Regions from separate parts of the Streptomyces sp. NPDC059564 genome, predicted to be linked through region 2. Evidence: predicted binding sites of a transcription regulator. Region 2 holds the regulator's gene; each other region holds the start of a gene.

Region 1 (2,264 bases), on a different contig from region 2:
CGACCTCCTCGGAGATGACCGTGCCGCCCGTGAGGATGGCGATGTCGCCGAGCATGGCCTTGCGGCGGTCGCCGAAGCCCGGGGCCTTGACGGCGACGGACTTGAAGGTGCCGCGGATCTTGTTGACGACCAGGGTCGACAGGGCCTCGCCCTCGACGTCCTCGGCGATGATCAGCAGCGGCTTGCCGGACTGCATGACCTTCTCCAGGAGCGGCAGCAGGTCCTTGACCGAGCCGATCTTGGAGTTGACGATCAGGATGTACGGGTCGTCGAGCGACGCCTCCATACGCTCCATGTCGGTGGCGAAGTACGCCGAGATGTAGCCCTTGTCGAAGCGCATGCCCTCGGTGAGCTCGAGCTCCAGACCGAAGGTCTGCGACTCCTCGACCGTGATGACGCCTTCCTTGCCGACCTTGTCCATGGCCTCGGCGATGAGCTCGCCGATCTGGGTGTCGGCGGCGGAGATGGAGGCCGTGGAGGCGATCTGCTCCTTGGTCTCGACGTCCTTGGCCTGCGACAGCAGGGCGGCGGAGACGGCCTCGACGGCCTTCTCGATACCGCGCTTGAGCGCCATCGGGTTGGCACCGGCGGCCACGTTGCGCAGGCCCTCGCGGACGAGCGCCTGGGCGAGGACGGTGGCGGTGGTCGTACCGTCGCCGGCGACGTCGTCCGTCTTCTTGGCGACTTCCTTGACCAGCTCGGCGCCGATCTTCTCGTACGGGTCCTCGAGCTCGATCTCCTTGGCGATGGAGACGCCATCGTTGGTGATCGTGGGGGCGCCCCACTTCTTCTCAAGGACGACGTTGCGACCCTTGGGGCCAAGGGTGACCTTGACGGCGTCGGCGAGCTGGTTCATGCCACGCTCGAGACCGCGCCGGGCCTCCTCGTTGAACGCAATGATCTTGGCCATCTGAAGTGGTCCTCCCGGACAGGGGTGGATTGCTCCGGACCGCGCCCGCGCCCGCGACGGACGGCCTGCGGAGCCGGCGGTTCCTTCCCGCCGGACCCGTCGGGCCTCACCGACCCGGTCCTCGTCTTAGTAGCACTCTCACCTGGAGAGTGCTAACGCCAATGATTAGCACTCGACCCCCGCGAGTGCAAGCGGCTTCGGGCAACGCCGGGCGCCTTCCGGCCGCCTCCGGGCCGTCTCCCGGCCGGGCGGCGGGCCGCCGCAACGTACGAGGGGCCCGCATCCCGTGTCCAGGATGTGGGCCCCTCGTGTGTCTGTGCGTCGGTGGTCGATCGCGCTGGGGACTCAGCCGGCAGCGAGCTTGACCATGTCCGCCTGCGGACCCTTCTGGCCCTGCGAGATCTCGAACTCGACCCGCTGACCCTCTTCAAGGGTGCGGTACCCGTCCATCTGGATGGCGCTGTAGTGGACGAACACATCCGCACCACCGTCGACCGCGATGAAGCCGTAGCCCTTCTCCGCGTTGAACCACTTGACGGTGCCCTGAGCCATGCCTAACTCCCCTATTACTGGCCCTTGCGCGGTACCGCACTTCGCGGTCCCGGGTCAGAACTTGCGCCGGAACGCCTCGACCGGGGCTGAATGTATCCGCACCGCTGCTGTCTGCAACAGGTCAATCCGACGAGAATTCTGGACACGCGGAAACATTGAAATAGAGTGAAAATTTGGCATATGGCAGGGCAACTCGGGCCAGACAATCTTCGCCAAAGCCCCATAGGCCGCTTGCATGTTGACTCAATGTCAACCCTTCCGGGGCCCGCTCATATGCGGCGGGCAAGAACATCGGAGGGGACTTCCCCAACTCTACCGCGCCCAATCAAGCAGAATTGCCCCCTCCGCTTATTAGCGGAGGGGGCAATTCAGGTTTTCGCGGAAGAGCCGGGGCGTCAGCCGCCCGCGACCGCGGGGATGATCGAGACTCCGGCGCCGTCCGGCGTCGCCGCCTGCAGACCGCCCTCGAAGCGCACGTCGTCGTCGTTGACGTAGACGTTCACGAAGCGGCGCAGCTTGCCCTGGTCGTCCAGGACGCGCGCGGCGATGCCCGGGTGGTTCTTCTCCAGGGACTCGATGACCTCGGCCAGGGTGGCGCCCTCGGCCGGGACCTCGGCGACGCCGCCGGTGTAGGTGCGCAGGATGGTGGGGATGCGGACGTTGACGCTCATGGCGCTACCGCCTTTCCGGGTGTCGGGGGAGGGTCAGGCCAGGCCGGCGGCGCGGAACGCGTCCAGGCTCGGGCGGATGGTGGCGGTCTGGCCGCTGTCCGCGGACACCGCCTCCAGGGTCTTGAGGCCGT
Region 2 (2,264 bases):
CCGCGAGCTGGATCCGGGTGCCGTTCTCGACGCCGGCGGGGATCTTGACCGTCAGGCTGCGGCGGGAGCGGACCCGGCCGTCGCCCGCGCACTCGGGGCACGGGGTCGGGACCACGGTGCCGAAGCCCTGGCACTGCGGGCAGGGGCGCGAGGTCATGACCTGGCCCAGGAAGGACCGGGTGACCTGCGAGACCTCACCGCGGCCGCGGCACATGTCACAGGTCTGCGCGGAGGTTCCGGGGGCCGCGCCCTCGCCCGAGCAGGTGGAGCAGACGACGGCCGTGTCGACCTGGATGTCCTTGGTCGTGCCGAAGGCGGCCTCGTCCAGTTCCAGGTCCAGGCGGATCATGGCGTCCTGGCCGCGGCGGGTCCGCGAGCGCGGTCCGCGCTGCGAGGCCTGGCCGAAGAAGGCGTCCATGATGTCGGAGAAGTTGCCGAAGCCGCCCGCTCCGAAGCCGCCCGCGCCGCCACCGCCGCCCGAGGAGGACAGCGGGTCGCCGCCGAGGTCGTAGACCTGCTTCTTCTGCGGGTCCGAGAGCACCTCGTACGCGGCGTTGATCTCCTTGAAGCGCTCCTGCGTCTTCGGGTCCGGGTTCACGTCCGGGTGGAGTTCACGCGCGAGGCGGCGGAAGGCCTTCTTGATCTCGTCCTGCGATGCGTCGCGGCGCACGCCGAGAACGGCGTAGTAGTCCGTGGCCACTTACGACTCCGCCAGGATCTGTCCGACGTAACGTGCCACTGCGCGTACCGCTCCCATCGTTCCGGGGTAGTCCATGCGGGTCGGTCCGACCACGCCGAGTTTGGCGACTGCTTCGCCGCCCGAACCGTAGCCGACGGACACGACCGACGTGGAGTTGAGTCCCTCGTAGGCGTTCTCGTGACCGATGCGTACGGCCATTCCCGACTCGCCGGCCTCGCCCAGCAGCTTGAGGAGCACCACGTGCTCCTCGAGCGCTTCGAGCACCGGCCTGATCGTCAGGGGAAAATCATGTCCGAAGCGAGTGAGGTTGGCGGTGCCGCCGATCATCAGCCGCTCCTCCGCCTCCTCGGCCAGCGTTTCGAGAAGGGTCGCCAGGACGGCCTTGACGGTCGCCCGGTCGTCGATCTCGAACGACTCCGGAAGGTCCTGCACGAGCTGCGGCACGTCGGTGAAACGACGGCCGACGACCCGGGCGTTGAGCCGCGCCCGCAGATCGGCGAGGGAGGCCTCGCCGAACGGGGTCTGGGCGTCGACGAACCGCTGCTCGACCCGCCCGGTGTCCGTGATCAGTACGAGCATCAGCCGGGCCGGGGCCAGCGACAGCAGCTCGACGTGCCGGACGGTGGAGCGGGTCAGCGAGGGGTACTGGACGACGGCGACCTGCCGGGTGAGCTGCGCGAGCAGCCGTACCGTGCGGCCGACCACGTCGTCGAGGTCGACGGCGCCGTCGAGGAAGTTCTGGATCGCCCTGCGTTCGGGCGAGGACAGGGGCTTGACCCCCGCCAGCTTGTCGACGAAGAGGCGGTAGCCCTTGTCGGTGGGGATCCGGCCGGCGCTGGTGTGGGGCTGGGCGATGTAGCCCTCCTCCTCCAGCACGGCCATGTCGTTGCGCACGGTGGCGGGCGAGACGCCGAGCCGGTGGCGTTCGGTGAGGGCCTTGGAGCCCACCGGCTCCTCCGTCCCGACGTAGTCCTGGACGATGGCGCGCAGCACTTCGAGTCTGCGTTCACTGAGCATCGCGCACACCTCCGGATGCGGTCGGTCGGTCGTCGGATCGGTCGTCGGCGGGTCGCCCCGGGCTTCCCCCGGGCCTTCGTTGGCACTCTGAGCGCCCGAGTGCCAGAGATCCCCCGGTCAGTGTACGGCCGGGTGGTACGCCGGGGGCAAGGGCGGCCCGCCAGGGTAGCGTCGCGGCATGGACGTACGTTGGGAAGAGGCGGGCTGGGAGCGGCTGACCGGACGGGCCGGCCGGAGACGGCTTCCGGTGTGGGACTGCACGGTGGGACTGGTGGTGGGGGACGAGTCGGTGCTCCTGATCGACCCCGGTTCCTGTGTCCGCGAGGGCGCCCGGGTGCGGGCCGAGGCGGAGCGGCTGACGGGTCGGCGCGTGACCCATATCGCATTCACGCACGGACATTTCGACCACGTACTGGGCGGTCCGGCCTTCGCGGACGCCGAGTTCTACGGGGCGGTCGGGCTGGAGCGGCTGCTGGCGACCCCCACCGGCCGCGAGGAGCTGCGGGAGAGCGCGGTCCGCCACGGCCTGGACGCGGCGGAGGCGGCC
Region 3 (2,264 bases), on a different contig from region 2:
CACGGTGGGCTCGGGGGCGGCGGCGCGGCGGGCGAGGGCGCGCAGGCGGGCGCCGAGCACGACGAAGGAGAAGGGCTTGTTGAGGTAGTCGTCGGCGCCCGCGTCCAGGCCCTCGGCCTCGTCGTACTCGCCGTCCTTGGCGGTCAGGATCAGGACGGGGGTGGGGTCGCCGTGGGCGCGCATCCGGGCGCAGATCTCGGCGCCGCCGAGGCCGGGGAGCATCAGGTCCAGCAGGACGGCGTCGTACGGGCCGCCGGTGAGGGCCAGTTCGAGGCCGCGGTGGCCGTCGTGGGCGACCTCGACGCGGTGGCCGTCGGCGGTCAGGCCCTGGCGGAGGGACTCGGCCAGGTTCTCTTCGTCTTCCACCACGAGGATGCGCACGGCTCAACTGTCACATACCGGCCACATCACCCGGCCGGGCACTCGTGGTCGTCGCCGCCGCTGAAGCACTGCCCGTACGTGCCGAGGTACGGGGATGAGGGCGCGGGCGGATCCGGCCGCAGCTCGCCGCGGCCCTGGTAGGCCAGGGCGGCGGCGCCCACGAGCACGGCCGCGCACACCAGCGCCTGGACGCATCCGGTGACGGGCGAGCTGCGGCGGAAGGCGCGGCCCGAGATGATCCCGATGACCAGGGCGGCCAGGAGGAGTCCGCCCAGCAGCAGGGCCAGGACCCCGTGGCCGTTGCCGCCGGTGCCGTCGGCGTCCCAGGCGGCCATCATCGCCACGTAGAGGCCGGCGGTGAGGACGAAGGCCTCCAGTACGGTCAGCAGCAGGGCGGCGGCGATGTCCGCGCCCCAGTCGGATCCGGTGCGCCTGCCGTTGGTGGGTGTCGTCATGGCCGCAGTGTCGTCCGCGGGGCGCGGCCGGCGCCTGAGTACGGGTACTCAGGACGGTGTCCCCCACCGGCGCGGCCCGGCCGGATGTGACGCCGCGCGGAGGCTGAATTGGCACTCCGCTTGACCGAGTGCTAATCGCCGGAATAGTCTCGCGTCTGGCACTCGCCCCCGGTGAGTGCCAACACAGCGACAGGCAGATCCGGCACCCGCGACGACGGATCGACCTGGTCGCCACCTCAGACAGTTAACCCCGGATCTCCGAAGGGGGAGGTCGGATCGTGACGACCACCAGCTCCAAGGTTGCCATCAAGCCGCTTGAGGACCGCATTGTGGTCCAGCCGCTCGACGCCGAGCAGACCACGGCCTCTGGCCTGGTCATCCCGGACACCGCGAAGGAGAAGCCCCAGGAGGGCGTCGTCCTCGCGGTCGGTCCGGGTCGCTTCGAGGACGGCCAGCGTCTCCCGCTGGACGTCACCGTCGGCGACGTCGTGCTGTACAGCAAGTACGGCGGCACCGAAGTGAAGTACAACGGCGAGGAATACCTCGTCCTCTCGGCCCGCGACGTGCTCGCGATCGTCGAGAAGTAAGTCACTTCTCCAGTTTTGCTTTGAGCTACGCCCCTGGTCACCCCTGCTGATGCCGGGCGGCGAGGGGCGTAGTTCGTTCTAGGCGGTCGCGGTGAGCGGCCGGGGATCGCAACGAGAGGGCTGAACCGCTCCCATGCCGAAGATTCTTAAGTTTGACGAGGACGCCCGTCGCGCCCTCGAGCGCGGCGTCAACAAGCTTGCCGACACGGTCAAGGTGACGATCGGCCCCAAGGGCCGCAACGTCGTCATCGACAAGAAGTTCGGCGCCCCCACCATCACCAACGACGGTGTCACCATCGCCCGCGAGGTCGAGCTGGACGACCCGTACGAGAACCTGGGCGCGCAGCTCGTGAAGGAGGTGGCGACCAAGACCAACGACATCGCGGGTGACGGCACCACCACCGCCACCGTGCTGGCCCAGGCGCTGGTCCGCGAGGGTCTGCGCAACGTCGCCGCGGGTGCTTCCCCGGCCGCCCTGAAGAAGGGCATCGACGCCGCGGTCAAGGCCGTGTCCGAGGAGCTCCTCGCGACCGCCCGCCCGATCGAGGACAAGTCCGACATCGCCGCCGTGGCCGCGCTCTCCGCGCAGGACTCGCAGGTCGGCGAGCTCATCGCCGAGGCGATGGACAAGGTCGGCAAGGACGGTGTCATCACCGTCGAGGAGTCCAACGCCTTCGGCCTGGAGCTGGAGTTCACCGAGGGCATGGCCTTCGACAAGGGCTACCTCTCCCCGTACATGGTCACCGACCAGGAGCGTATGGAGGCCGTCCTCGACGACCCGTACATCCTGATCAACCAGGGCAAGGTCTCCTCGATCCAGGACCTCCTGCCGCTGCTGGAG

What was found. The regulator HrcA, encoded in region 2, represses chaperone genes, less so after heat shock. The targets are predictions, from matches to a motif close to TTNGCACTCNGNNNNNCNGAGTGCNAA.
Region 1: the regulator HrcA is predicted to act here: its motif matches at 1,076-1,102, upstream of groL (chaperonin GroEL).
Region 3: the regulator HrcA is predicted to act here: its motif matches at 945-971, upstream of groES (co-chaperone GroES).

Annotation. Positions count from the first base shown of each region.
Region 1 covers NZ_JBHWBP010000016.1:30,639-32,902, forward strand. Annotated here, with positions in the region: gene groL (chaperonin GroEL) at 1-910, opposite strand, end outside; gene ACFV0Q_RS05845 (cold-shock protein) at 1,256-1,462, opposite strand; gene ACFV0Q_RS05850 (MoaD/ThiS family protein) at 1,858-2,133, opposite strand; gene thrC (threonine synthase) at 2,167-2,264, opposite strand, start outside.
Region 2 covers NZ_JBHWBP010000115.1:1,286-3,549, reverse strand. Annotated here, with positions in the region: gene dnaJ (molecular chaperone DnaJ) at 1-700, opposite strand, end outside; gene hrcA (heat-inducible transcriptional repressor HrcA) at 701-1,717, opposite strand; gene ACFV0Q_RS20350 (MBL fold metallo-hydrolase) at 1,896-2,264, shown strand, end outside.
Region 3 covers NZ_JBHWBP010000127.1:8,505-10,768, forward strand. Annotated here, with positions in the region: gene ACFV0Q_RS21605 (response regulator transcription factor) at 1-381, opposite strand, end outside; gene ACFV0Q_RS21610 (DUF6234 family protein) at 408-836, opposite strand; gene groES (co-chaperone GroES) at 1,115-1,423, shown strand; gene groL (chaperonin GroEL) at 1,557-2,264, shown strand, end outside.